One region of the Streptomyces sp. 3214.6 genome, then DNA from elsewhere that is predicted to be linked to it. Evidence: riboswitches for the same ligand, from Rfam matches in the RefSeq annotation. Region 1 holds a riboswitch; each other region holds the start of a gene.
The links. Region 1 has a riboswitch for cyclic di-AMP ahead of B5557_RS37990 (C40 family peptidase). Riboswitches for the same ligand answer to the same signal wherever they lie in the genome.
Positions count from the first base shown of each region.

Region 2: linked by a shared signal. The riboswitch ahead of B5557_RS11555 (M23 family metallopeptidase) and the one ahead of B5557_RS37990 (C40 family peptidase) in region 1 are both predicted to bind cyclic di-AMP.
Region 3: linked by a shared signal. The riboswitch ahead of B5557_RS18305 (transglycosylase SLT domain-containing protein) and the one ahead of B5557_RS37990 (C40 family peptidase) in region 1 are both predicted to bind cyclic di-AMP.
Region 4: linked by a shared signal. The riboswitch ahead of B5557_RS26465 (LysM peptidoglycan-binding domain-containing protein) and the one ahead of B5557_RS37990 (C40 family peptidase) in region 1 are both predicted to bind cyclic di-AMP.

Region 1 is NZ_LT670819.1:8,390,179-8,397,239, reverse strand. Features, by position in the region: gene B5557_RS38000 (ATP-dependent Clp protease proteolytic subunit) at 1-620, shown strand, start outside; gene B5557_RS37995 (hypothetical protein) at 628-933, shown strand; cyclic di-AMP (ydaO/yuaA leader) riboswitch at 1,313-1,483, shown strand; gene B5557_RS37990 (C40 family peptidase) at 1,487-1,960, shown strand; gene B5557_RS37985 (ATP-binding protein) at 2,011-2,493, opposite strand; gene B5557_RS37980 (helix-turn-helix domain-containing protein) at 2,707-3,567, shown strand; gene B5557_RS37975 (DUF397 domain-containing protein) at 3,577-3,810, shown strand; gene B5557_RS37970 (8-amino-7-oxononanoate synthase) at 3,886-5,013, opposite strand; gene bioB (biotin synthase BioB) at 5,161-6,369, shown strand; gene B5557_RS37960 (adenosylmethionine--8-amino-7-oxononanoate transaminase) at 6,362-7,061, shown strand, end outside.
Region 2 is NZ_LT670819.1:2,583,094-2,590,154, reverse strand. Features, by position in the region: gene B5557_RS11565 (M16 family metallopeptidase) at 1-1,143, shown strand, start outside; gene B5557_RS11560 (M16 family metallopeptidase) at 1,140-2,528, shown strand; cyclic di-AMP (ydaO/yuaA leader) riboswitch at 2,750-2,915, shown strand; gene B5557_RS11555 (M23 family metallopeptidase) at 2,930-3,673, shown strand; gene B5557_RS11550 (GntR family transcriptional regulator) at 3,862-4,557, shown strand; gene B5557_RS11545 (HPr family phosphocarrier protein) at 4,685-4,966, opposite strand; gene B5557_RS11535 (bifunctional acetate--CoA ligase family protein/GNAT family N-acetyltransferase) at 5,144-7,061, shown strand, end outside.
Region 3 is NZ_LT670819.1:4,108,997-4,116,057, forward strand. Features, by position in the region: gene B5557_RS18295 (LolA family protein) at 1-695, opposite strand, end outside; gene B5557_RS18300 (polyprenyl synthetase family protein) at 1,614-2,624, opposite strand; cyclic di-AMP (ydaO/yuaA leader) riboswitch at 3,138-3,339, shown strand; gene B5557_RS18305 (transglycosylase SLT domain-containing protein) at 3,343-3,825, shown strand; gene B5557_RS18310 (HAD family hydrolase) at 3,884-4,717, opposite strand; gene B5557_RS18315 (GNAT family N-acetyltransferase) at 5,009-6,073, shown strand; gene B5557_RS18320 (glycosyltransferase) at 6,279-7,061, shown strand, end outside.
Region 4 is NZ_LT670819.1:5,833,738-5,840,798, reverse strand. Features, by position in the region: gene B5557_RS26485 (Ppx/GppA phosphatase family protein) at 1-6, opposite strand, end outside; gene B5557_RS26480 (DUF501 domain-containing protein) at 3-650, opposite strand; gene B5557_RS26475 (FtsB family cell division protein) at 677-1,153, opposite strand; gene eno (phosphopyruvate hydratase) at 1,257-2,543, opposite strand; gene B5557_RS26465 (LysM peptidoglycan-binding domain-containing protein) at 2,930-3,637, opposite strand; cyclic di-AMP (ydaO/yuaA leader) riboswitch at 3,641-3,811, opposite strand; gene B5557_RS26460 (LysM peptidoglycan-binding domain-containing protein) at 4,016-5,140, opposite strand; gene B5557_RS26455 (cytochrome P450 family protein) at 5,383-6,678, opposite strand; gene B5557_RS26450 (tetratricopeptide repeat protein) at 6,675-7,061, opposite strand, start outside.

The sequences.
Region 1 (7,061 bases):
CCCGCCATGTCCTGCCCGAGTTCACCGAACGCACGAGCTTCGGCACCCGGACGATGGATCCGTACTCGAAGCTGCTGGAGGAGCGGATCGTCTTCCTGGGGACGCCGATCGACGACTTCTCGGCGAACAACGTGATGGCCCAGTTCATGTACCTGGAGCACAAGGACCCGGACCGGGACATCGCGCTCTACATCAACTCCCCCGGCGGCTCGTTCAGCGCGATGACGGCCCTGTACGACACGATCCGGTATGTCACCTGCGACGTGGAGACGACCTGTCTGGGCCAGGCGGGTTCGTCGGCGGCGGTGCTGCTCGCGGCGGGCACGCCGGGCAAGCGGTTCGCCCTGCCGGGCGCGCGGATGACGATCCGCCAGCCGTCCCTGCCCGAGCCCGTCGAAGGACAGGCCAGCGATCTCGCCATCCAGGCCGATGAACTGGCGCGCATCCGGGCCACCCTGGAGGGGATGCTCGTCCTGCACACCGGGCGCAGCCCGGAGCAGGTCAGCGCGGACATCGAGCGCGACAAGTTCCTCACCGCCCCGGAGGCCCTGGAGTACGGCCTGGTGGACGGCATCATCTCCACCCGCAAGACCTCGGCCGGCGGCCAGGGTGGGAGGTGAGGGGCCGATGGTGCCCGAACTGCCGCCGCTGCCCGCGTTGACGTGCGCCGAGGCCGAGTTGATCGACGGTTACCTCGACGTCGTCGACCTGCTCGGCCGTATCAATCCCGCCCACCACGGCGACACGTACCGCGGGCTGCGGGCCGCCCAGGCTCTGGTGAGCAAGGCCGCCGTACTGCGTGACGCGCTGACGCTGATGCACCAGCGGGGCGAGAACGAGCTGCACGCCCCGACGCTCGCGCGGGCGCTGTGCGTCCTGGACGGGGAGCGCCGCACGGCGCGCGTCACGGTGCCTCCGCTCTCCGACAGTTGACGCGACCCGGCTCCGGCCGGGCGGTCCGCGCCCCGAGCGTGCCGTCCGGCCCGGAGTTGAAACGGACCAGACGGGCGACCCCCGTTCGGCGTAGCGTGCGCTGTCTTCCACGGCCGGTAGAGGTTGCGCAAATGGGCGCTCTTCGGGCGGAATAAAAGGCTCCACCGCTGGTCCGGGGCCCTGTGGCCGCCTTGACACCTGATCGGCCATCAGGGTGTCCACCCGAACGGGTGAGTGGTGAGTAACCCCACAAATCCCCGGTTCCATTGGGATTTTCGGACATCCGTGAGCCAAGATCCCTGACTGACGACAAGCCCCCGCCACAAGAGGCGGGGCGGTCCGGGCGGACGCCGAGTCCTGCCGCCGCCCGGATGACCGGTCGACAGAAGTGCATCGGCAGGAGTGGAGGACCCAAGCACGACGGGTCGCCGGAACGGTCACGCCATGACCGGGCCGAGCAGCCCTTGGGGTGAAGCCGCGTCAGCGGCCGGGCAACTTCGCCAGCCCGAATCCGACAGGTCATCCTTCACAGGCGGCTGACGAAGGGTTGCGCATGACTGCGCTCAATCGTGTCCCGTCGCTCATGGTCCGGGCCGGTACGGCCTCGGCCTTCGCCATCGCCGCCGTCGGCGGCTCGGTCGTGGTTCCCGGGCTCGCCCCGGACGCCTCGGCTGCCACACCGGCGACGAAGGCGCTCCAGATCGCGGCCTCCAAGAAGGGCGCTCCGTACAAGTACGGGGCCACCGGGCCGAAGAGGTTCGACTGCTCCGGGCTCACGCTGTACTCGTACAAGAAGGCGGGCAAGACCCTGCCTCGGACGGCGGCCCAGCAGTACAACAAGACGAAGCACATCTCGGCGTCCAGCCGCAAGGCGGGCGACCTCGTGTTCTTCCACTCGGGTTCGAACGTGTACCACGTCGGGATCTACGCGGGTAACGGCAAGATCTGGCACTCGCCGAAGACCGGGGACGTGGTGAAACTGCAGAAGATCTGGACCAAGAGCGTCTGGTACGGGCGGGTCCGCTGAGCCGGGTCCACTGAGCCTCCCGGGGCGGCGCCGGCGTCCCTGACGCGCCCTCACCGCCCCGGGATCTCGCCCTCCGCCGGGGCAGTCAGGGCTCCGGCCACCGGCTCCGCCAACGGGACGGTCCACGGGAGTACGACGGTGACCGTCTTGCCGCCCTCCCGGGTGGGCCGCACTCTGAGCTTGCCGCCGCACTCCGCGGTCAGCCAGCGAATGATCACCAGGCCTCGGCCGTTGTCCTGCTGGACGGCGGCCGGCAGTCGTTTCGGGAAGCGCGGGTGGCTGTCGGTGACGCCGATGCGCAGCTGTTCGTCACGGTCGAGGACGAGGTCCACCGTGAAGGTGGGGGATTGCCCGAAAGTGTGCTGTACGGCGTTGGTGGCGAGTTCTGAGACGATCAGCCGGACGGTGTCGGCCGCCTCCGTGTCCGCCGGCAGACCCCACTCCCCGAGGGTGCCGACCACGAAGCCGCGGGCCGTGGAGACCGAAGCGGGATCGCTCGGCAGAGTGACGGATGCTTCCAGGTGATCTGCCATGGCGACGTCGTCCCTTTCCCACGGGACCGAAGTCCGACACGGTGCGTGTGGTTCGAGTACGGTCCCGGACTGGTGCTTCTTCGCCAGACTGCCATTACCGCGCCGGTCACGGGTGGCGATCCACCAAGTTATGCATATATCTGTCGCTCGATGCGGTGAACTCTGCGACGACAGAGCGTATTTGGACGGCCCGTAAGGAGTAAGGAGGAGCCCATGCAACACGGTCCCGCGGTGCGCCGCCGGAAACTGGGCGCCGAACTGCGCACACTGCGCACCCAGGCGGGCCTCACCAGTGGTGAGGCGGCCCGGCTCGTGGGCTGGCACCAGTCCAAGGTGAGCCGCATCGAGACCGGCACCAGTGGGTCAAAACCGGCCGATGTGCGGTTACTCCTCGACGCCTACGGTGTGGCCGATCCACAGCTGCGGGAGCTGATGCTGGCGCTGGCGGGCGTCGAGGGCAGCGGCGGTCGGGACCACTGGTGGCACGCCTACCGCGGGGTGCTGCCGCCCACCTACCGGGACTTCATCAGTCTGGAGTCCCAGGCGAGCGCGATGCGCACACTGGAGACGAGTGTGGTACCGGGGCTGCTGCAGACGCCCGAGTACGCGCGTGCGGTGACCAGGGCCGCGGTGGAGGGCGCCGACGAGGAGCAGCTCGACACCCTGGTGGAGGTACGGCTGGCCCGCCAGGACGTGCTGCGCGCGCAGCCGCCGCTGGAGCTGAACGCGGTGCTGGACGAGGCGGTGCTGCGGCGGGAGGTGGGCGGGCCCGAGGTGATGGCGCATCAGCTCGGTCGGCTGGTGGAGGCGGCCCGGCTGCCGCAGGTGAGACTTCAGGTCCTGCCGTTCTCCGCCGGGGCGCATATCGGCCTAACCGGCCCTTTCGTTATCTTCTCATTTTCGCGCACTTCTGATCTGGATGTGGTTGTCCTCGACCACTTGACGAGTAGCCTCTATCTCGAACGGAAAGAAGACCTCCAGGCCTACACCGAGGCCTTCAACGCCCTTCGGGCGCACGCCCTTTCGCCCGGGGACTCATCGGATTACATCGCCGCGATAGCCGACGGCGCGTAAGGAGGCACCATGTCCGCACTACCGCGGAACGTACCTTCCAGTACCGATTCCGATCACCTCCCGCAGGTGCGGTGGCTGCGCAGCAGCTACAGCACGGGAGCGAACAACTGCGTGGAGACCGCCCGGCCGGCCATCGGCCCCTGGGCCGGCCTGCTCGCCGTACGCGACTCCAAGGACCCGGCCGGACCCGCCCTGCTCTTCTCCCCCGAGAGCTGGACGGGCTTCACGGCAGCGTTCCGCTGAGCGCACCGCGGCACAACACACCGCAGTAGTCGGCAAGCGGTGCTCAGCGGCGACCCACGGCCGTGTCACGCCGACTCATGGTCGTGTCTCGTCGATCACCCGTACAGCGCGTTCCAGCTCGGCCCCGGAGAGGTCCGCACGGGCGGTCAGCCTCAGGCGTGAGATGCCGTCGGGCACGGAGGGAGGACGGAAGCAGCCCACGGCCAGGCCTGCCGACCGGCAGTCCGCCGCCCACCGCACGGCCTCCTCCGGGGACGGCGCACGCACGGAGACGACCGCGGCGTCCGGACGCACCGCTTCCAGACCCGCGGCCGTCAGCCGGGAGTACAGCTCGTCCGCCACCGCACGCGCGCGCGGCGCGCGCTGCGGCTCCGCGCGCAGCAGCCTGAGGGCGGCCAGCGCCGCGCCCGCCGCCGCCGGGGCCAGGCCGGTGTCGAAGATGAACGTCCGAGCCGCGTTGAGCAGATGGTCGATCACGCGCGCGGGGCCCAGCACCGCACCGCCCTGACTGCCGAGCGACTTCGACAGCGTGACCGTGACGACGACGTCGGCGGCGCCCGCGAGACCCGCCGCGTACGGAGCGCCTTGGCCGCCGTCCCCGAGCACGCCGAGCCCGTGGGCGTCGTCGAGGACCAGTCCGGCGCCGTGCTCCCGGCAGGCGGCCGCGAGAGCGGCCAGCGGGGCGGCGTCTCCGTCGACGGAGAAGACCGTGTCGGAGACGGCCACGGCCGGGCCGTCGTGCGTGCCGAGCGCCTTGCGCACCGCCTGCGGGTCGGCGTGTCCGACGACCTGGGTGGTACCGCGGGCGAGTCGGCAGCCGTCGATGAGCGAGGCGTGGTTGCCCGCGTCGGAGACGATCAGCGAGCCGTGCGGGGCCAGCGCGGTGACGGCGGCGAGGTTGGCCGCGTACCCGGAGGAGAACACGAGGGCCGCCTCGAACCCGCAGTGCTGCGCGAGCTCCCGCTCCAGCTCGCCGTGCAGCTCGGTGGTGCCGGTGACCAGTCGGGAACCGGTCGCGCCGCCGCCCCACGTCCTGGCGGCCTCCACGGCCCCCGCCACCACCCGGGGATGCCGGGCCAGACCCAGGTAGTCGTTGCTCGCGAGGTCGAGGAGCGGGGAGTCTGCCGTGCGGGGCCGCAGCGTCCGCACAAGTCCGGCGCGGCGGCGCAGCTCCGCCTGCTCGTCGATCCAGCCGAACGCCATGGGTCCTCCGGGCTTTTGTAGGTAGCGGACAGACACTAGCGGCAGCGATCGCCACCCACGGTGTGGCAATACCCACACGTCGAAGCGGGTGTGTTGTGCGATCCCTACCTTGGCCCGAAGCGGGTGCGTAGGACAGGATCGGCTCTCATGGACCTGCTGAACACGCTGGTGGACAAGGGGCTTCGGCGCGAGCTGCCGACCCGCGAGGAAGCTCTGGCCGTCCTCGCCACTTCCGACGACGACGTGCTGGACGTGGTGGCTGCGGCCGGGAAGGTGCGCCGGCACTGGTTCGGGCGACGGGTGAAGCTCAACTATCTCGTCAACCTCAAGTCGGGCCTGTGCCCCGAGGACTGCTCGTACTGCTCGCAGCGGCTCGGCTCCACGGCCGGGATCCTGAAGTACACCTGGCTCAAGCCCGACGAGGCCTCCCGGGCCGCGGCGGCGGGGCTCGCGGGCGGGGCCAAGCGGGTCTGTCTGGTGGCGTCCGGGCGCGGTCCGACGGACCGGGACGTCGACCGGGTGGCCGGCACCATCAAGGCGATCAAGGAAGAGAACGAGGGCGTCGAGGTGTGCGCCTGTCTGGGCCTGCTCTCCGACGGCCAGGCCGAGCGGCTGCGCGAGGCGGGCGCGGACGCCTACAACCACAACCTGAACACCTCCGAGTCGACGTACGGGGACATCACGACCACGCACACGTACGCCGACCGGGTGGACACGGTCAACAAGGCGCACGCGGCCGGCCTGTCGGCCTGCTCGGGCCTGATCGCCGGCATGGGCGAGAGCGACGAGGACCTCGTCGACGTGGTGTTCTCGCTGCGCGCGCTGGACCCCGACTCGGTGCCGGTCAACTTCCTCATCCCGGTCGAGGGCACCCCGCTGGCCAAGGAGTGGAACCTCACCCCGCAGCGGTGTCTGCGGATCCTGGCGATGGTCCGGTTCGTCTGCCCGGACGTCGAGGTGCGCATCGCGGGCGGCCGCGAGGTCCATCTGCGCACCATGCAGCCGCTGGCCCTGCACCTGGCCAACTCGATCTTCCTCGGCGACTACCTCACGACCGAGGGCCAGGCCGGCAAGGCCGACCTGGAGATGATCGCGGACGCCGGGTTCGAGGTGGAGGGCGCGGGCGAGGTCACGCTGCCCGAGCACCGGGTGACGGCGGGCGGTGACTGCGGGTCCCACGAGGGCGGCGGCTGCGGTGCGCACGAGAGCGCGGGCTGTGGGTCCCACGAGGGCGGTGGCGTGTGCGGTGGCGCTGCCGCTGCCGTCGCTGAGGCTCCCGCGGTGAGCGAGCCGCGTACGGACCTGGTCGCCGTGCGCCGCCGCGGCGCCGGTACCGACCTCGCGCCCAATGCCTGAGCTGCCCGTCTCCGAACTGCTGGAGCTCGACCGGCGGCATGTGTGGCATCCCTACGGTCCGATGCCCGGCCGGGTGGACCCGCTCGTCGTCGCGTCGGCGAGCGGGGTACGGCTGCGCCTGGCGGACGGCTCGGGTGAGCTGGTCGACGGCATGTCGTCCTGGTGGTCGGCGATCCACGGCTACAACCACCCCGTGCTGAACGAGGCCGCGCGCGAACAGCTCGGGCGGATGAGCCATGTGATGTTCGGCGGGCTGACCCACGAGCCCGCGGTACGGCTCGCCAAGCTCCTTGTCGACATGTCGCCCGACGGTCTGGAGCATGTCTTCCTCGCCGACTCCGGTTCGGTGTCGGTCGAGGTCGCGGTGAAGATGTGCCTGCAGTACTGGCGTTCGCTGGGCCGCCCGGGCAAGCAGCGGCTGCTGACCTGGCGCGGGGGCTACCACGGCGACACCTGGCAGCCGATGTCCGTGTGCGACCCCGAGGGCGGGATGCACGACCTGTGGACCGGGGTCCTGCCCCGGCAGGTGTTCGTGGACCCGCCGCCGGTCGAGTACGAGGAGTCGTACGCGGAGCGGCTGCGTGCGGCGATCGAGCGGCACGCCGACGAACTGGCCGCGGTGATCGTGGAGCCGGTGGTGCAGGGCGCGGGCGGGATGCGGTTCCACTCCCCCGCGTATCTGCGGGTGCTGC
Region 2 (7,061 bases), 5.8 Mb from region 1:
CAGGGCTCCGGACAGGTCAAGGGCAACGGCCACTTCGAGCTGGTCCAGGGAGCGGGCGGCTCGCTCAACGGCACCACCAGCTTCGAGCGCACCAACTACTTCGAGACCATGCCCGCCCACCAGCTGGAGCTCGCCCTCTGGCTGGAGGCCGACCGCATGGGCTCGCTGCTCGCGGCGCTCGACGACGACTCGATGGAGAACCAGCGCGACGTCGTCAAGAACGAGCGCCGCCAGCGTTACGACAACGTCCCCTACGGCACGGCCTTCGAGAAGCTGACGGCCCTCGCCTACCCGGACGGCCACCCCTACCACCACACGCCGATCGGCTCGATGGCCGACCTGGACGCGGCGACCCTGGAGGACGCGCGCGCGTTCTTCCGGACGTACTACGCGCCCAACAACGCGGTCCTGTCCGTGGTCGGCGACATCGACCCCGAGGAGACCCTCGCCTGGGTCGAGAAGTACTTCGGTTCCATCCCCGGCCACGACGGCAAGCCCGAGCCCCGCGACGGCTCGCTGCCCGACGTCATCGGCGAGCAGTTGCGCGAGATCGTCGAGGAGGAGGTGCCGGCCCGCGCCCTGATGGCCGCCTACCGCCTGCCCGAGGACGGCACGCGCGCGTGCGACGCCGTCGACCTGGCGCTAACCATCCTGGGCGGCGGCGAGTCCTCCCGCCTGTACAACCGGCTCGTGCGCCGCGACCGTACGGCCGTGGCGGCCGGCTTCGGCCTGCTGCGGCTCGCCGGCGCGCCCTCCCTGGGCTGGCTGGACGTGAAGACGTCCGGTGACGTCGAGGTGCCCGTCATCGAGACCGCCATCGACGAGGAGCTCGCCCGGTTCGCCGAGGAGGGCCCCACGGCCGAGGAAATGGAGCGCGCCCAGGCCCAGTTGGAGCGCGAGTGGCTCGACCGGCTCGGCACGGTCGCCGGCCGCGCCGACGAACTGTGCCGCTACGCCGTCCTGTTCGGCGACCCGCAGCTCGCCCTGACCGCCGTCCAGCGGGTGCTGGACGTGACGCCTGAGGAGGTGCAGGAGGTCGCCAAGGCCCGACTGCGCCCCGACAACCGCGCGGTGCTCGTCTACGAGCCGACCGCCGCCGAAGCCCCCGCCGACCAGGACGAGAACGAGGAGGCGGCCCGGTGACCGAGCTCGCCACGATGGACTTCCACCCCCAGCCCGCGGCGGGCGAGGCCAAGCCGTGGGCGTTCCCGGCGCCCGACCGCGCAGCGCTGGCCAACGGCCTGACCGTGCTGCACTGCCACCGCCCCGGCCAGCAGGTCGTCGCCGTCGAGATCCTCCTCGACGCGCCCCTGGACGCCGAACCGGCCGGCCTCGACGGCGTCGCCACGATCATGGCGCGCGCCTTCTCCGAGGGCACCGACAAGCACTCCGCCGAGGAGTTCGCCGCCGAACTGGAGCGCTGCGGCGCCACCCTGGACGCGCACGCCGACCACCCCGGCGTCCGCCTCAGCCTCGAAGTGCCGGCCTCGCGCCTGCCCAAGGGCCTCGGTCTGCTCGCCGACGCCCTCAGGGCACCCGCGTTCGCCGACAGCGAGGTCGAGCGCCTCGTCCGCAACCGACTGGACGAGATCCCGCACGAGCTCGCCAACCCCTCGCGGCGCGCCGCCAAGGAGCTCTCCAAGGAGCTGTTCCCGGCCACCGCGCGCATGTCGCGCCCGCGCCAGGGCACCGTGGAGACCGTCGAGAAGATCGACTCCGCCGCCGTGCGCGCGTTCTACGAGAGGCATGTGCGCCCCGCCACGGCCACCGCCGTGGTCGTCGGCGACCTCACCGGCGTGGACCTGGACGCCCTCCTCGGCGACACCCTGGGCGCCTGGACGGGCTCCTCGGCCCAGCCGCGGCCCGTGCCGCCGGTCACCGCCGACGACACCGGCAGGGTCGTCATCGTGGACCGCCCCGGCGCCGTCCAGACGCAGCTGCTGATCGGCCGGATCGGCGCCGACCGGCACGACCGCGTGTGGCCCGCGCAGGTCCTCGGCACGTACTGCCTCGGCGGCACCCTCACCTCCCGCCTGGACCGCGTCCTGCGCGAGGAGAAGGGCTACACCTACGGTGTCCGCGCCTTCGGGCAGGTCCTGCGGTCCGCGCCGGACGGCTCGGGCGCCGCGATGCTCGCCATCAGCGGTTCCGTGGACACCCCGAACACCGGTCCCGCCCTGGAGGACCTCTGGAAGGTGCTGCGCACCCTCGCCGAGGGCGGCCTGACCGACGCCGAGCGTGACGTCGCGGTGCAGAACCTGGTCGGGGTGGCGCCGCTGAAGTTCGAGACCGCCGCGGCCGTCGCGGGCACGCTGGCCGACCAGGTCGAGCAGCACCTGCCCGACGACTACCAGGCGACGCTGTACCAGCAGCTCGCCGCGACGGGCACGGTGGAGGCCACCGCGGCGGCCGTGAACGCCTTCCCGGTGGACCGGCTGGTGACAGTCCTCGTCGGTGACGCGGCCCGGATCAAGGAGCCGGTGGAGGCCCTCGGCATCGGCGCGGTGAAGGTCGTGTCCGCCGAGTAGGCGGACCGGCGGGCGCGGTGGCGCGCCAACGGCACGCACGCGCAGGGGCCCTGGCCGACGGAAACGTCACCAGGGCCACTGCGCGTCCGAATTGAGGCGAAGGTTGCCTGTCTGCCCTGTGGCATGCGCTACAAAAACCGGGATTCGTTTGAGGATTGAAACCCGTCCCGCTTAGCTTCGTCCGGGCTGTTCGTCAGGCAGTGCGCCGCAGCCGCGGCAGCGGACAGTCATCGCCGAGTCCCCGTACGGCGCGAGCCAGGGGAGCCGGGGACCCACGTGAAGTCCCTGGGGTGAATCGGACGCCCGCGCGAGCCGCGAGGGGGTCCGTAGGAGACCTTCCTGCTCCGAACCCGTCAGCTAACCCGGTAGGCGAGAGGGAAGGAAAGGACACCCCCCACTTCATGGCGTTCACCTGCGCCACCGGGAAGCACCGTCGGCCCAGCCGGATGCAGCGCACCACCGCACGCGCCGCGGGCGTCGCGGCGCTCACCACCACCGGTGTCATGGCCACCGTCGCCTCCGCCCCGGCCTTCGCCGCCGAGCCCACCCCCGAACAGACCGGGCTGATCCCCGTCGTCACCGCCGGCGAGGCCGTCGCCGACCAGATCGACGACCAGGTCGCCGTGCAGAAGAAGGCCGCCTACGAGCAGGCCGCGCGCGAGGCGGCCGCCAAGAAGGCCGTCGAGGAGCGCGAGGCACGCGTGCGTGCCGCCCGTGAGGCCGAGCGCAAGCGGCTCAACGCCTTCGTGCCGCCGATCACGGGTTCGTACGTCTCCACCGGCTACCACGCCAGCAGTTCGCTGTGGTCCTCCGGCAGTCACACCGGCATCGACTTCCACGCCGCGACCGGCACCACGGTGCACGCGGTCGGCCTGGGCACCGTCGTCGAGGCCGGCTGGGGCGGGTCGTACGGCAACCAGGTGGTCATCAAGATGAACGACGGCACGTACACCCAGTACGGGCACCTGTCGTCCATCGGCGTCTCGGTGGGCCAGCAGGTCACTCCCGGCCAGCAGATCGGCCTGTCCGGCGCGACCGGTAACGTCACCGGTCCGCATCTGCACTTCGAGGCCCGCACCTCGGCGGAGTACGGCTCGGACATCGACCCGGTCGCCTACCTCCGCCAGCACGGTGTGAACGTCTGACGGCGCACGGCGACAGATCGTCCAGCCCCGGCCCTCCCGGCCGGGGCTTTCGCCGTTTTCGATGCCCTGCTGTCCAAAAAATATCCATGGATTCCGGCCCGCCATCGGAAATTCCCGCTCATTGCAATAGAGTCACGGAACACACGTCAATCGTCGACGTTTCACGGGGATTAAGGCGGAGGTCCGTCATGCGTATTCCGGCGCACTCGGTGTGCACGGCCGTCCGGGACGACATCGTCTCGGGTGTCTACGAGCGCGGCAGCCGCCTCACCGAGGAACTCCTCGCCCGCCGCTACGGCGTTTCCCGCGTCCCGGTCCGGGAGGCGCTGCGCACGCTGGAGGCCGAGGGCTTCGTCGTGACGCGGCGGCACGCGGGCGCGTGCGTCGCGGAGCCGACCGAGCAGGAGGCGGCGGACGTGCTGGAGATGCGCATGCTCCTGGAGCCGCTGGGCGCCGCCCGGGCCGCCCAGCGGCGCACGGAGGCCCATCTGAAGGTGCTTCGTGGCCTCGTCCGGCTGGGCCAGGAGCGGGCCAGGAGGGGCACCAGCGAGGATCTGCGCTCCCTGGGCGGCTGGTTCCACGAGACGCTCGCCCAGTCCTCCGGTAGCCATGCCCTGACGTCGATGCTCACCCAGCTGCGCCACAAGATCGCCTGGATGTACGCGGTGGAGGCGCCGGTCAACCCGGTGGAGTCCTGGGCGGAGCACGGCGCGATCGTGGACGCCGTGGCGCGCGGCGACCAGGAGCGCGCGCGGGCGATCACGGCGCTGCACACCGAACGCACGACGGCCGCGCACCGACTGCGCTTTTCCGGCGGACCGGAGCGCATCGACCGTGTGAGGACTTCGCAACCTCCAGTAAACATGACGAGCGTGCGGCATTAACACGAGAGCCGTATACAAAGAGGAGATAATTCGCGGGGGATTATTTCTGCTGCCCGGGAACGAGAAATGCGAAGGGCTCGCCCGATAATTCGGACGAGCCCCGCAACCCTCAATTACCAGTGGTTGATCAGACGGTCTCGGGGAGTTCCTCGAGACCCTCGGCGACCAGCTTCGCGAGACGGTCGAGAGCGACGTCCGCCCCCTCGGCCTCGGAGGCGAGGACGATCTCCTCGCCGCCCTGGGCGCCCAGGCCGAGCACGGCCAGCATGGAGGCCGCGTTGACGGGGTTGCCGTCGGCCTTGGCGATCGTCACCGGGATACCTGCGGCCGTGGCGGCCCGGACGAAGATGGAAGCGGGGCGGGCGTGAAGGCCCTCGGCCCAGCCGACGTTGACGCGGCGCTCAGCCATGTGATGCTGCCCTTCAGGTTCAGGTTGTCTAGACCAGTGTTCCACACGTGAAGCGTGTGAGGGACGGGTCCATGACGACCCGTCCCACGCGGTCGCCGGATCGCGGCCTCGATCCGGCATCCGTCCTCCACAGACTGCCTCGCGCCGTTGTCGGACGCGAGCCGTACTCTGGGCCCCATGCAGAGCGCGTCGGACCGGCACGAGTACCCCGCCCACTGGGAGGCCGACGTGGTGCTGCGCGACGGCGGCACCGCACGCATCCGCCCCATCACCGTCGATGACGCCGAGCGCCTGGTCAGCTTCTACGAGCAGGTTTCGGACGAGTCGAAGTACTACCGCTTCTTCGCGCCCTACCCGCGCCTGTCCGCGAAGGACGTCCACCGCTTCACGCACCACGACTTTGTGGACCGGGTGGGACTCGCGGCCACCGTCGGCGGCGAGTTCATCGCAACCGTACGCTATGACCGCATTGGCGCCGACGGCATGGCCGCCTCCGCGCCCGCCGACGAGGCCGAGGTCGCCTTCCTCGTGCAGGACGCCCACCAGGGCCGCGGCGTAGCCTCCGCGCTCCTCGAACACATCGCGGCGGTCGCCCGCGAGCGCGACATCCGCCGCTTCGCCGCCGAGGTGCTCCCCGCCAACACCAAGATGATCAAGGTGTTCACGGACGCCGGCTACACCCAGAAGCGCAGCTTCGAGGACGGCGTCGTCCGCCTGGAGTTCGATCTCGAACCCACCGAGCGCTCCCTCGCCGTGCAGCGCGCGCGGGAGCAACGCGCGGAGGCGCACTCCGTACGGCGGCTGCTGGCACCCGGCTCGGTCGCCGTCGTCGGCGCCGGCCGCACGCCCGGCGGCGTCGGCCGAAGCGTCCTCGGCAACCTCCGGGAGGCCGGCTTCACCGGCCGCCTGTACGCCGTGAACAAGGCCTTCCCCGAGGACCTGAAGGAGCTCGACGGCGTGCCCGCCCACCGCTCGGTGCGCGACATAGCGGGGCCCGTCGACCTCGCGGTCCTCGCCGTCCCGGCCGAGCACGTGCCCGAGGCCGTCGCCGAGTGCGGCGAGCACGGCGTGCAGGGACTCGTGGTCCTCTCCGCCGGGTACGCCGAGAGCGGCCCCGACGGGCGCGAGCGCCAGCGCGAACTCGTCCGCCACGCGCGCGCGTACGGCATGCGGATCATCGGCCCCAACGCCTTCGGCGTCATCAACACCTCCCCACAGGTGCGGCTCAACGCCTCCCTCGCCCCCCAGATGCCGAGGCCCGGCCGGATCGGGCTCTTCGCCCAGTCCGGCGCCATCGGCATCGCCCTGCTGTCCCGCCTCCACCGGCGCGGCGCAGGCGTCACCGGCGTCACCGGCGTGTCCACCTTCGTCTCCTCCGGCAACCGCGCGGACGTCTCCGGCAACGACGTCCTGCAGTACTGGTACGACGACCCCGACACCGACGTCGCCCTGATGTACCTGGAGTCCATCGGCAACCCGCGCAAGTTCACCCGCCTCGCCCGGCGCACGGCGGCCGCCAAGCCCCTGGTCGTCGTCCAGGGCGCCGGTTCCGCCCCGCAGGGGCACGCCGTGCGGGCTACGCGGCTGCCCCACGCGACGGTGTCGGCGCTGCTGCGGCAGGCCGGCGTGATCCGCGTGGACACCATCACCGAGCTGGTCGACGCGGGCCTGCTGCTCGCCCGCCAACCGCTGCCGACGGGACCGCGGGTGGCGATCCTCGGCAACTCCGAGTCGCTGGGCCTGCTGACGTACGACGCCTGCCTCTCCGAAGGCCTGCGCCCGCTGCCCCCGCTGGACCTGACGACGGAGGCGTCCGCGGAGGACTTCCACGCGGCCCTCGCGCGGGCGCTGGCCGACGAGACCTGCGACGCGGTGGTCGTGACGGCGATCCCGGCGATCGGGGAGGCCTCGCCCGGGGACGCGGCACTCGCGCAGGCCCTGCGCTCGGCCGCGGCCGCCGCTCCCGCCAAGCCGGTGCTCGTCGTCCACGTGGAACTCGGCGGGCTCGCGGCGGCCCTGTCCGCTGCGGCGAGCACCGCGCCGCGCGCCGAAGCGACCCCCCACGCGCGTGCTGCGGCGGAGGCCACCGGAACCC
Region 3 (7,061 bases), 4.3 Mb from region 1:
TGCTTCGGCTTGACCAGCAGCTTGTAGGCGTCGCGCCCGGCGACCTGGACGGTGCCGTCGACGGTCACGGACGTCGTGTCGTCGACCGCCTTCAGGGCGTCCTCGGTGAGGTCCTTGGGCGTGGCCGGAACAGGAGTGTCCTCCTTGCCGGAACTCTCGTCGACGGTGGAGTGGTAGACCTCGTTGGAGGCGCTGTCGTACCCCCACACGTTCTTGCCGTTGTGGATGACGCTGTATTCGGCGGCCTTCTCCAGCAGCGAGAGCTTCTGCCGGTCCGGGCCGTCGGCGGCGACGCGCAGGGTGTGCGTGCCGGACGCGAGTTCGGTGAGCTTGGTGGACGGATCGGCGGACGAACCGTCACCACCCTGCTGGGCGGCACCGGAAAGCAGACCGCTCTCCAGCCCGCCGAGGTCGGGCAGCCCGAGATCGGTGGTGATCTTCACCGTGCCGGACAGCTGCTGGACGTCCGAAGCGGCAATCTTGTCGAGGAGTTGCTGTGCGGTGATCTTCGGCAGGTCGGGGTCGCCGGAGTCGGCGAGTGCCGGGACCAGCCCGATCGTCGCCGCGGCGACACCGATCACGGTGACCGGGACGACGTACCGCACGGCCTTGCGCCGGCCGGCGCGCAGGTCGTCGGCCTCCCCGCTGTTCGGCTCCCCGCCGGTCAGGGTGTCGTCGGATGCCTTCGGTGCCATGTGTGCCTTACCTCCGTCGTCGGCGGCGGCTGGTCATCTCATGCTGAACGCCCCACCCAAGCCGCCATTCTCACCCGAATCGGTGAGGAGTGGTGTTTTCTCGTAGTCCCCATCTGACCAAATCGCCCACACGAAAACGTCAACCCGAGGGCTCAACTCCGCGTACGCCTGCGGTATGACACGAAAGCAAGGAAAGGCCAACCGACCCGTAGGGGTCCCACCGGGAGACGACGCCTTCCCCTAGGGACACGGGGGTTGGACGGCACAGGCGAGGGAGGGGCGCGGGGCTCGCGGTGAGGGCGCGGGGGGTGCGGGGGCGAGGGGTGTGGGGTGTGGGGCGAGGGGTGTGAGGGCCGGGGTGAGGGGGCGGGCCGGGGTAAGGGGGATGCGGGGCCGGTGGGGGGGTGCGGCACCTGAGTGGGGTGCGGCACCTGAGTGGGGTGCGGGGCCTGAGTGGGGTGCGGGGCCTGAGGGGGTGCCGGGCCGACGGCGATCGCCGGAACTGCGCGGGGTGCCGGACCGGAGGAGGGTGCGGCATCCGAGGGGTCGCCGGATCGCAGGGGGTGCCGAACCGGAGGAAGGTGCCGCGCCGGAGGGGTCGCCGGATCGCAGGGGGGTGCCGGGCCACAGGGGGGTGCCGGGCCACAGGGGGGTGCCGGGCCACAGGGGGGTGCCGGGCCACAGGGGGTGGCGGCCCGGAGGCGATCGCCGGGCCGAAGCGGCGTGACGGGCCGGAGCGGCGTGACGGGCCGGAGCGGCGTGACGGGCCGGAGCGGCGTGACGGGCCGGAGCGGCGTGACGGGCCGGAGCGGCGTGACGGGCCGGAGCGGCGTGACGGGCCGCAGGCGGGTGCCGGGCGGGCCGCAGGCGGGTGCCGGGCGGGCCGCAGGCGGGTGCCGGGCGGCGGGCCGGAGGAGGTCAGCCGGCTCGGTGGACCACCGCGTCGCACAGTTCCATCAGCGCCGCCTTCGCGCCGCACTCCCGCAGCGGCGCGAGCGCCGACCGCGCGTCCTTCGCGTACCGCACGGTGTCCCGGCGGGCCTGCTCCAGCGCCGGGTGCGCGCGGAGCGCCTCCAGGGCCTCGGCGAGCCGGGCGTCGTCGCTCAGGTCGGAGTCCAGCAGCTCGCACAGGGCGATGTCCTCGGGCAGCGACAGGCGCGCCGCCCGCTCCCGCAGCCGCAGCACGGGCAGCGTGGGAACGCCCTCGCGAAGATCCGTCCCCGGCGTCTTGCCCGACTCGTGCGAGTCGGACGCGATGTCCAGGACGTCGTCGGCCAGCTGGAAGGCGACGCCCAGCCGCTCGCCGTACTGCGTGAGCACGTCGACGACCGTCTCGTCGGCGCCCGACATCATCGCCCCGAACCGGCAGGCCACCGCCACCAGCGAGCCCGTCTTACCGCCGAGCACGTCGAGGTAGTGCTCGACCGGGTCCCGTCCGTCGGTAGGACCGGCCGTCTCCAGGATCTGCCCGGTGACCAGCCGCTCGAACGCCTCCGCCTGCACCCGCACCGCCTCCGGTCCGAGGTCGGCCAGGATGTGGGAGGCGCGCGCGAAGAGGAAGTCGCCCGTGAGGACGGCGACGGAGTTCCCCCAGCGGGCGTTCGCGCTGGGCACCCCGCGGCGCACGGCGGCCTCGTCCATCACGTCGTCGTGGTACAGCGTGGCCAGGTGGGTCAGCTCCACGACCACGGCCGACGGCACGATGCCCGGCGCGTACGGGTCCCCGAACTGCGACGCGAGCACCACGAGCAGCGGCCGGAACCGCTTCCCGCCCGCCCGCACGAGATGCTGGGCGGCCTCCGTGATGAACGGAACCTCACTCTTGGTGGCCTCGAGCAAGCCTTCCTCGACAGCCGCCAATCCGGCCTGGACATCGGCTTCCAGAGCCTGGTCCCGCACGCTCAGCCCGAACGGCCCGACGACGGTCACGAGGGGTCTCCTGTCTGCTGGTGTCTACTGGCGATTACGCGGTTTGTCGATAGGTCTCTGCCATCACTCAAGTCAGCGTATCCGGTCACGTTTCGATCACCGATAGCCCCCACGGTTACAGGCCAGGTGGTATCGGATCACGCCCGATATGTTCCTGATTCAAATATATGAACAGATATTTATAGAGTTAGCCGGAAGTAAGGACCTTCCACCCGGCAATGCCATCGATGCCGGAGTCGCCATCCCCACCCCCTTCCCACCGCCACCGACTTGGGATCAATGCCCGATTCGCCGCACTTGTGGACGCTGGTGACTTGACTCACTCCCCCCGCCGAAACCGCCCGATCCCGCCCGATCCGGTCGTTCACGGATTCTCCACACCTCCAAGCAAGTTGAGGCTTTGCACCCACAAAGGATCAAGCACCCCATAGGTCACAGACCAAGGTCAATAGGGGTGATCTGTGAATCCGCTACTTGTTTCGGACATGTGCTCTCGCATACGTTCCCGGCCTGTCGGGCGGAACGCCGAATCCTGCCGCCGCCCGTACACCCACCTAGAACGCACGGCAGGAGCGGGGGAACCAGGTAAGTCGCCAGGCCGGATGTTTCGGACATATCGGTACGGCTCGGGGTGAAGTCGCGCCCGTCAGGACGCGACCGGGCAACTCCCGCCCGAACCCGACAGCTCACCTCGCAGGCGCCGGAGAGGAAATTCATCATGTCCGCTGCCGCTCAGCCGCGCCGCACCCGTCGCAACCGTCTCGTCCGCACGCTCACCGTCGCCGCCACCGGCGCGGCCGTGCTCGCCCTGCCGCTCATCGGCGCGACCGGCGCCTCCGCGGCGACCCCGACCGTCGCCACCGCCACCAGCCTCGGATACGCCAACAACCTCGACGGCTGGATCCGTGCCTCCCTCCACGTCATGGCCCAGCACGGGATCCCGGGGACGTACAACGGCATCTACCGCAACGTCATCCGCGAGTCCTCCGGCAACCCCTACGCCATCAACCTCTGGGACTCCAACGCGGCCGCGGGCATCCCGTCCAAGGGCCTGCTCCAGGTCATCGACCCGACCTTCCGCGCCTACCACGTCGCCGGCACCTCCTGGGACTCCTACGACCCGGTCGCCAACATCACCGCCGCCTGCAACTACGCGGCCGCCCGTTACGGCTCGATCGACAACGTGTTCGGCGCGTACTGACAGATCCCCGTAGGACCCCCAGCCCAGGGGCCTACAGGCCCTACAGGCCCTACGAGCCCTACGGGAACAGTCTTTCGAGGACGACGGCCACGCCGTCGTCCTCGTTCGACGTCGTCACCTCGTCGGCCACCGCCTTGAGTTCGGGGTGGGCGTTGGCCATCGCGACTCCGCGCGCGGCCCAGTCGAACATCGGGATGTCGTTGGGCATGTCCCCGAAGGCGACGGTGTCCTCGGGCCGCAGGCCCAGGTGTTCGGCGGCCAGGGCCAGGCCCGTCGCCTTGGTGATCCCGCAGGGCTGGAGCTCGACCGTGCCGGGTCCCGACATGGTGACCGTGGCGAGCGAGCCGACCGCCGCACGGGCCGTCGCCGCCAACTCGTCGTCGGACAGGGTGGGATGGCGCAGCAGCACCTTGCTGATCGGCTCGCACCACAGATCATCGCGCCGGTCGACCCGCAGGGCGGGCAGCGTCGGGTGCGGCATCCGGTAGCCCGGCTCGATGAGCGTCAGCCCGTCCACGCCGTCCTGATCGACGGCCGCGTACAGCTGCCCCACCTCCGCCTCGATCTTGCCGAGCGCGGTCTCGGCCAGCTCCCGGTCCAGGGTGACCGACCACAGCAGACGGTCCGCGCCGGCGTCGTACAACTGCGCGCCCTGTCCGCACACCGCGAGCCCCCTGCTGTGCAGCCGGTCGAGCAGGGGGCGTACGCGCGGCGCGGGGCGTCCTGTGACCACCAGGTGGCGTGCGCCGGCGGCGGCCACCCGCGCGAGCGCGTCGAGGGACCGGTCGGAGAACGTGTCGTCGCCGCGCAGCAGCGTTCCGTCCAGGTCGGTGGCGATGAGGGAGTACGCAGAGTACGGGGTGTGCTCGGCATATGCGGTGGGTGCGGCCATGATCAGAGAATACGGATGCCGCACCCCCCTGGTTCGACGCGAGCCGGACGACGACCAGGTCCTGTCCGGTTCTGCCAACTCCCCTTTGTCTACTGGTGCGGAACTGGCTGAGGACGGGCACAAAGAAACGGCTTTCTGGCGCATCGCCGGGTAGTGGACGGTTAAAGGCCTCTGTACCGGTTGGCAACAAGATGGGACGCTACCTACCGCGACGCCCGGGTGGAGCGGTACCGTCCAGGTGTCCAGGGGGGACTTGATCGGGGGGTCAGGTTGAGCAGTGGGCGCATTCGTGTGCTGAGGCCGGAAGACCTCGGCGAGGGGGACAGGGAGCGGTGGCGCGCGCTGCGTGCCGCGTCGACGCTTCCGCGAAACCCCTTCATGGAACCGGAGTTCACCGACGCCGTGGGCCTCGTGCGGCCACGCGCGCGCGTGGCGGTGGTGTACGAGGGGCGTGAGCCGGTCGGCTTCCTCCCCTATGAGCGGGGCCGGCTCGGCCAGGGTCAGGCCCTCGCGTACGGCGTCTCGGACGCGCAGGGCGCGGTGCTGACCCCGGGTCTCGGGCTGAACGCCGCCGAACTGATGCGGGCGTGCTCCCTGTCGAGCTTCGCCTTCGACAACCTGGAGGCGACACAGGGGCTGTTCGTCCCGCACGCGGCCGAGGAGTACGCCGCCTATGTCATCGACGTCGGAAAGGGTTACGAGACCTACGAGTCCGTACTGCGGTCCCAGTCGCCGAAGTTCCTGAAGACGACGCTCGCCAAGGAGCGCAGGCTCGGCCGTCAGGTCGGGGAGCTGCGGTTCGTGTTCGACGAACGCGACCCGGCCGCGCTGCGCACGCTCATGGCGTGGAAGTCCGCGCAGTACCGCAGGACCGGCCGCCGGGACCGGTTCGCCCAGGGGTGGATCACCCGACTGGTGGACGCGCTCGCCGAGACGCGCGCGCCGGAGTGCTCCGGCACGCTGTCCGTCCTCTACGCCGGTGAGCGGCCGCTCGCCGCACACTTCGGACTGCGTTCGTCGACGGTCCTGGCTTGCTGGTTCCCGTCGTACGACCCGGAGTTCGGGAAGTTCTCGCCGGGTCTGGTGCTGCATCTGCGGATGGCGGAGTCGGCTGCCGCCGAGGGCATCGGCCTGCTCGACCTGGGGCGGGGCGCGGCGGAGTACAAGGACTCGTTGAAGACCGGGGAGATCCCCGTGTTCGAGGGCGCGTGGACGCGTCCGGGGGTGGGCGCCGCGCTCCACTGGCTCAGTCGTGAACCGTCGCGCCGGGCGCACCACTTCGTACGCAACCGGCCGAGGCTCGCCGCGGCAGCCGCCCGGACCTTGAAGAGCGCGGGCCGCCTGCGCGGCGCGTGACGATCACACGGGGGAACGGTCACACGGCACACGGTCACACGGCACACGGGCACACAGCTCATGGGCACACAGCTCATGGGCACACGAGTGACGGTCAGAGACAGTCGGGGACCGGCTGAGGACAGTCGGAGATTGTCAGGGTCGGTCGGGGATCGCCAGGTGTGGTCGGGGATTGTCGGGGGCGGTCATGAGACAAGGGGGGTTCATGTCCCGCGCAAGAGGTGCGCAGCAGGAGGTCGTGAGGCTGGAGATCGAGAGGTTTCTCGGCATCCGGCCGGTGCAGATCGCCGAGCTCGAACTGGACGATGGTGGCGCGCTCAGACCCGGTCCGGGCAGCCCGCCCGTCACCCACGGTCCGGTGTTCGTGCTGGTCAGGCAGGGTGGGCGGCCGGTCGGGACGCTCCTCGGGCAGGTACCGGAGGGCGCCGATCCTAAGGCGGTACTCGTGGACCTGGCCGTCCGTGAGCACAGGGCGCCGGGTCCCGCCCGACTGCCCGGCCCGGAGTCCGTCCCGTTCACCACCGTCGTCATCGCCACCCGCGAACGCGCCGGACTGCTCGCCCACGCCCTCGACTCTCTCCTCGCCCAGGACCACCCGGACTTCGAGATCATCGTCGTCGACAACGCGCCCGTGACGGACGCGACCCGGGACCTGGTGACACACAAGTACGCCGAGCGCGTGCGGTACGTGACCGAGCCGGTGCCCGGTCTCGCCGTCGCGCACAACAGGGGCGTCGAGGCCGCGCACGGCGAGGTGATCGCCTTCACGGACGACGACGTCGTGGCGGACCCGCGCTGGCTCACGGAACTCACCGCGCCGTTCACCGCCGACCCCCGCCTCGGCTGCGCCACCGGCCTGATCCTCCCGGCCCGGCTGCGCACGCCCGCCCAGGTCCTCCTGGAGAGCCACGGCGGCTTCGCCAAGGGCTTCACGGCCCGCACGTACGACCCGTACGACCCGCCCGCCGACGAGCCGCTGTTCCCCTTC
Region 4 (7,061 bases), 2.6 Mb from region 1:
GCTCACTGCGCGTCCCCCTCGCCCGGCTTCGCGTCCTGGTCGCCCGGCTTCGCGTCCTGGTCGACGGGCCTGAAGGCGAAGTGGCCCGCGCCGTCCTCGGAGACGTCCACCTGCCATCCCTCGCCGGTCGGCGGCCCGGACAGCGTCACACAGGCCCCCTTGCGCCACCACTGCGGAAGCATCGCCAAGGCCTCGTCGCCCAGCGGGTTCACGCCCGGGCCGGCCGCCAGGGAGTGCGCCACGAGGACGTGCAGGCACTTCACCCGGTCCGGCATGCCGCCCGCGCTGGGGAAGTTCCTCAGCTCCTCGATCTCGTCCCGGCGCCGGATGTAGTCCTCGTGCGCGGCACGGTAGGAGGCGGCCAGCTCCGGGTCGGCCTGCAGCCGCTCCGTCATCTCCTTCATCACGCCGTTCGCCTCGAGCGTGCCGATCGCCGAGTTGGCCTTCGGGCACGTCAGGTAGTACAGCGTCGGGAAGGGGGTGCCGTCGGGCAGGCGGGGGGCCGTCTCGACGACGTCCGGCTGACCGCACGGGCAGCGGTGCGCGATCGCGCGCAGGCCGCGCGGCGGGCGTCCGAGCTGCTGCTTGAAGGCCTCTACGTCCGCGTCGGTGGGCTCGGTGCGCGGGGTGGTCGGCGGGGGCGTATCCATACTTCCGGGGTTGTCTCTCTGTCGGTTCAGTGGTCGGAGGCGTCCGACTTGTCGACGCCGTCCCAGACGTTCGTGTACCAGGGGCGGTCGGCCGCCCCGAGGTCGGCGCGGGACTGCTTGGCCGCGTCCGGGTCGATCACGACGTAGCCGGTCTCCCCCGGCAGCACATAGTGCAGGCGCTGCCGGATCTGCTGCTCGGCGTACGCGTCGTCCTGCCAGCGCGCCTTGAGGTCGCGCAGCTGCTCGACGCGTTCGCCGGCCTGCTGCTTCTCGCGCTCCAGGTCGGCGATCTCGGCGCGCTGGGAGACGTACTGGCGCATGGGGTAGGCCAGAGCGACGATCAGCGTGCACAGGACGAGGGCGAGCAGCGCGGCGCGGCCGGTGAGGCGGGAGCGGCGGGCCTGGCGTTTGGTCTGCGAGCGGTAGACCCGGGCCGCGGTCTGCTCCCCGAGCAGCTTGATCCTCGTCGCGGTGGAGAACCGGTCCCGGTCCTTCACGGCCATGTTCCCCCGCCTCCCGTCTCCCATGTGCGTACGTCCCCGCACACGGTACGGGACCGAGTACGGGGACGTACGTACGACTGGCTAAGGCTTAACCCCGTAAGGGTCAGCCCTTGAAGCGGGGGAAGGCCGAGCGGCCCGCGTACACCGCGGCGTCGTCGAGGATCTCCTCGATGCGCAGCAGCTGGTTGTACTTGGCGACGCGCTCGGAACGGGCCGGGGCGCCGGTCTTGATCTGGCCGCAGTTGGTGGCGACGGCGAGGTCGGCGATGGTGACGTCCTCAGTCTCGCCGGAGCGGTGCGACATCATGCACTTGAAGCCGCTGCGCTGGGCCAGCTCGACGGCGTCCAGCGTCTCGGTGAGCGAGCCGATCTGGTTCACCTTGACGAGCAGGGCGTTCGCGGCGCCGTCCTCGATGCCGCGGGCGAGACGCTCGGGGTTGGTGACGAACAGGTCGTCGCCGACGATCTGGACCTTGTCGCCGAGCTTGTCGGTGAGGACCTTCCAGCCGGCCCAGTCGTCCTCGAACAGCGGGTCCTCGATGGAGACGAGCGGGTAGGCCGCCACGAGCTCCTCGTAGTACTCGGTCATCTCGGCGGCCGAGCGGGACTTGCCCTCGAACTCGTACACGCCGTCCTTGTAGAACTCGGACGCGGCGACGTCGAGCGCGAGCGCGATCTGCTCGCCCGGCGCGTAACCGGCTTCCTTGATGGCCTCGAGGATGAGGTCGAGGGCCTCGCGGTTGGAGCCGAGGTTCGGGGCGAAGCCGCCCTCGTCGCCGAGGCCGGTGGACAGGCCCTTGGCCTTCAGCACCTTCTTGAGCGTGTGGTAGACCTCGGTGCCCCAGCGCAGGGCCTCGGAGAAGGACTCCGCGCCGATCGGGGCGATCATGAACTCCTGGATGTCCACGTTGGAGTCGGCGTGCGAGCCGCCGTTCAGGATGTTCATCATCGGCACCGGCAGCAGGTGCGCGTTGGGGCCGCCCAGGTAGCGGAAGAGCGGAAGGTCGCTGGCCTCGGAGGCGGCGTGGGCGACGGCGAGGGAGACGCCGAGGATGGCGTTGGCGCCGAGCGAGCCCTTGTTGTCGGTGGCGTCCAGGTCGAACATGGCCTGGTCGATCAGGCGCTGCTCGGTGGCGTCGTAGCCGACGAGCTCCGGGCCGATCTGCTCGATGACGGCGAGGACGGCCTTCTCGACACCCTTGCCCTGGTAGCGGTTCGGGTCACCGTCGCGCAGCTCGATGGCCTCGAAGGCGCCGGTGGAGGCGCCGGACGGGACGGCGGCACGACCGGTGCTGCCGTCGTCGAGGCCGACCTCGACCTCGACGGTGGGGTTCCCTCGCGAGTCGAGGATTTCCCGGGCTACGACGACGTCGATGGACGGCACGAGCATCTCCTTCTTGGGATGTGACGCTGAGAGTGCGGGGCCCGCGGGCCTTGCGACTAGAGCCTAACCGCCCGACGGGCGTCGGCAGCCGACCGACCGCCCTGTGGACGAACTGACCGTACACATTGTTCCCGCCCGGAACAAAGAGCGGGTGACAAACAGGCGAAGAAAGCGCGCGGGGCGAGCGGGCGGCGGGGCGAGCGGGGGCGGTGAGGCGAGCGGGCGGCGGGGCGAGCGGGCAAAGAGAAACCCCGCTCCGGTGCGTACGGGGGAACACGCACCGGAGCGGGGAGCCCGTGGGGACGGGGGGTGACCCTCACAAGGTCTTCAGTGTGCCGACCTCGGATGTGAGGGCGCTGTGGCTTCTCTGGGTCCGCTCTGGGAGCGGGGGATCACTTCAGGTGCAGCTGCTGACCCGGGTAGATGAGGTCGGCGTCCGCGACGATGTCCTTGTTCAGCTGGAACAGCTTCTGCCAGCCGCCCTTGACCTTGTGCTTCTCGGCTATGGAGCTGAGGGTGTCGCCCTTGACGACCTTGTACTCGCCGTCGCCCTTCTTGACCTTCTTGCCGGTCGGCGTGGTGACCGTCTTGGAGGCGGCCGGGCGGTCGGTGGAGCGGGAGGCGCTCTGGTTCTCGGTCGAGCGGGTGCCGGCGCTGCTGTCCGAGCTGCTGGAGCCGGAGCCGCCGGTGCTGCTCGACGAGCCGGAGGAGCTGCTGCCGTTGTAGGCGGCGCCGGACAGGCCCGTGCCGCAGACCGGCCAGGCACCCTTGCCCTGGGAGGCGAGGACCTTCTCGGCGACGGCGATCTGCTGCGACTTGGAGGCCTGGTTGGCCTGCGCGGCGTACTGCGTACCGCCGTAGGCGGCCCAGGTGGAGGCGGAGAACTGCAGGCCGCCGTAGTAGCCGTTGCCGGTATTGATGGACCAGTTGCCGCCGGACTCGCACTGGGCGACCGCGTCCCACTCGGAGGCGGTGGCGGCGGAGGCGTTGCCGGCCGCCATCAGCGGGGCGGCGATGGCGACGCCGGTGACGCCGGCCAGCGCGGCGACGCGGGTGGCCTTGGACGGACGGCGGTGCTTGCCCTTGCCGGAAAACAGCATGGTGGATCCCCTCACCGACGCCTGCGAGGTGAGCTGTCGGGTTCGGGCCGGTTGAGTTGCCCGGCCACGCTCTCGCTTTCACGAGGCGCGGCTTCACCCCAAGCCACTCCGGTCAACTGCCCGGTGCGGCGCCTACCTTGGGTCCCCCGCTCCTGCCTACGGCGCTTGACGCGACGACTGTTCCCGGGCTGCCACTGGCAGGATTCGGCGTTGCGACGGCCGGGGCTCGGGTTGCCGAGCGGGACGACCGTAGACACGCGATCCGCGGAATTTCAAAGACGATCAGGGCTTCTGAGACTCATCCCACACTTTCACCAAACCGGACATTCAGTGCGAAGCGTGACGTGAACTCCCGCTGTTTTTCTTGGGTTTTGCGCCCTATTTGACCCCTGTGTCGAGGGTCTGACCGGGGACGATGTCGCTCGGGTCGGCGCCGATGAGGCCCTTGTTCTCGGCATAGAGGGCACGCCATCCGCCGTCGAGGCCAAGGGAGTCGGCGATGGAGGCGAGCGAGTCGCCCTCCTGGACGACATAGGTGGCCGCGGCATGCCGGCCGACGGAGGCGGTCGTGGTGCCGTCGACGGCGGCATCGTCGGCGACGGTGGCGCTCTTGGTGGTGTTCTCGTCGGCGGTGGCGCCGCGGTGCCGGCCCGAGCCGAGGGAGCCGGTGTCGACGAGACTCCAAGAGCCCGCATCCTGGACCGACTTGTCCGGGTCGTCCGCTTTCGGGGCCCCGGTGGGCGAGCCGCCGGTCGCCTGCGCGTCATCCTGACCGCCGGAGCCGTCGGACGCGCCGGCACCGGTGGAGCCGCCCGTACCGGTGGAAGAAGAGGACGAGGAGGACGAAGGGGACGAAGGCGACGCGGAGGGTGAACTCGATGAATTGCCGGATGAGTCGGATGACCCGGACGAGCCGGAGGAGCCGGAGGAGCCGGAGGGGCCGGAGGAACCAGCCGAACCGGTCGAACCGGTCGAACCGTCACCGCTGCCGGAAGAGTTCGAGGAACCCGTGGACCCGGACGATCCGGACGACCCCGACAATCCCCTGGACAGGTCGGACAATCCGGATGAGGCAGGCGAGTCGGACGAGTCGTTCGCCAGACCGGTGTCCACGTTCAGCGCGCCGTTGGCCTGGGTGAGCCCGGAGGTCAGCCCACAGGTGCCCCAGGCGCCGATGTTCTCGGCCGCGAGCAGTTTCTGCGCCACCGCGATCTGCTGGTTGCGGCTGGCCAGGTCGGGGCGCGTCGCGTAGTCGAGCCCCCCGTACGTCTCCCACTGCTTCTGGGTGAGACTCAGGCCGCCGTACTCGCCGCCGCCCTTGTCGGCGCTCCACGAGCCGCCGGTCTCGCACTGCGCCACCTTGTCCCACACCGTGCCGTCGGCGGCACTCGCGCCCGAGGCGGCGAGCAGCGGGATGGCGATGGCGGAGCCCGTCACTCCGGCCGCGACGAGCAGCGCCGGGGCCTGGCGGGGGCGACGGTGTCGACCGTTCCCGGAGAGCATGCGAGGGGCCTTTCTCTGGACAGCAGTACCGGCGCGGCGGGTGAGGCGGGTGAGACCGACGCGTCGCGCTGACGAGTGAACGTATCGGCAGACGATCACTTGTCACAAGTTAATGCCGCGCAGATCACGTGAAGATCACAGACTTGAGGGACGGTCACCTTCACTTCCCCGAATGGTCACACTCCGGCTGACGTGCGATCAGAAATGCGCTCGGAGTGCGCTCTGAGTGCGCTCGGATTGCCTTAGCCATGCATGGGAGTGAACTCCACCGGCAAGGTCCGAAGGCCCCGCATGATGAGCCCGCCGCGCCACCTCAAGTCCGCCGGATCCACGGCCGTCCGAAGGTCAGGCAGCCGGGTCAGGAGAGTGGCCAGCGCCGTCTGTCCCTCCAGCCGGGCCAGCGGGGCGCCCAGGCAGTAGTGGATGCCGTGGCCGTAGCCGAGATGCTGGTTGTCACGGCGGGAGAGATCGAGCGTGTCGGGGTCCGGGAAGCGGTCCGGGTCGCGGTCGGCGGCCGCCAGGACGACGAGCACGGGGTCGCCGGGCGCGATGTCCTGCCCGCCGATGCTGAGCGGCTCGGTCGCGAACCGCCAGGTGGCAAGTTCCACGGGACCGTCGTAGCGCAGGAGTTCCTCCACGCCGGTCTCCAGCAGGTCCCGCTGCCCGGCCGCGAGGGATGCCTGCAACCGCGCCCGCTGCTCCGGGTGGGAAAGCAGGGCGTGGAGGCCGTTGCCGATCAGGTTGACGGTCGTCTCGAAGCCGGCGAAGAGAAGGATGAAGGCCATGGCCGCGGCCTCGTTCTCGGTGAGGTGCTCGCCGTGGTCGGAGGCGCGGATCAGGCCCGAGATGAGGTCCTCGCCGGGGGCCGGGTCGGCGGGGAGCTCGGCGCGCTTGCGGTGGATCAGCTCCAGCAGGTAGCCGCGCATCTTCTTCACCGACCGCGCGACCCCGCCGCGGGGGCCGCCACCGTGCCGGATCATCATCCCCGCCCAGTCGCGGAAGTCGTCCTGGTCCTCGCGGGGAACGCCCAGCAGGTCGCAGATGGCGTAGATGGGGAGGGGGAAGGCGAAGTCGTGGATGAGGTCGGCCTCTCCCCGGGCGGCGAACCCGTCGATCAGCCGGTCCGTCAGCTCCTGGACGCGGGGCGCGAACTCGGCGACCCGGCGCGGCGTGAACGCCTTGCTGACGAGCCGTCGTAGCCGGGTGTGGTCCGGCGGGTCGATGTTGAGCAGATGCGTCATCAGCTCGGCCTTGCGCTCACCGGGGATGCCGGTCTTGCCCTTGGCGTGGGCGGGCTCGTCGTGATGTGCGGGGTTCTTGGACAGCCGCTGGTCGGCGAGGGCCTGTTTCGCGTCGGCGTAACGGGTGACCAGCCAGGCCTCGACCCCGCTGGGCAGCCGGGTGCGGTGCACGGGGGCGTGCTCGCGCAGCCAGGCGTAGGCGGGGTAGGGGTCGGTGGCGAACTCCCAGGTGAAGAGGGCGGGAGCGGGCGGGGTGGCGGGCGGGGCGTCGGGCGTGGGGTGGGGCTGGTTGGTCACTCCTCGACGGTAGCGGGGTTCTCGGCGTGCTCTGCGAGCGCCTTCATCGCACCCGGGTGCCCCATGTCGGCGGCTTTGCCATACCAGAGGAGGGCTTCGGCGGGATCGTTCTGCTTGTCGAGGAGGGACGCCAGGCGGTAGGCGGCGTAGGCGTCACCGTTGGCACACCCCTGCTCGTAGTGACCGCGGGCCTGCTCCGGAAACCCCGCCTTCTCCGTCACGGCCCCGAGGTGGGCGGCGTCCAGCGGGTGACCGGACGTGAAGTACGCCGCGGCGTCCTTCAGGCTCCCCCTCGGCTTCTGCACGTCGTTCAGCAGAAGGGTCGCCGTCTCGTCGCCGGCTGCGGCGGCACGGGTGAGCAGCACCTCCGCGATCTCGGTCTT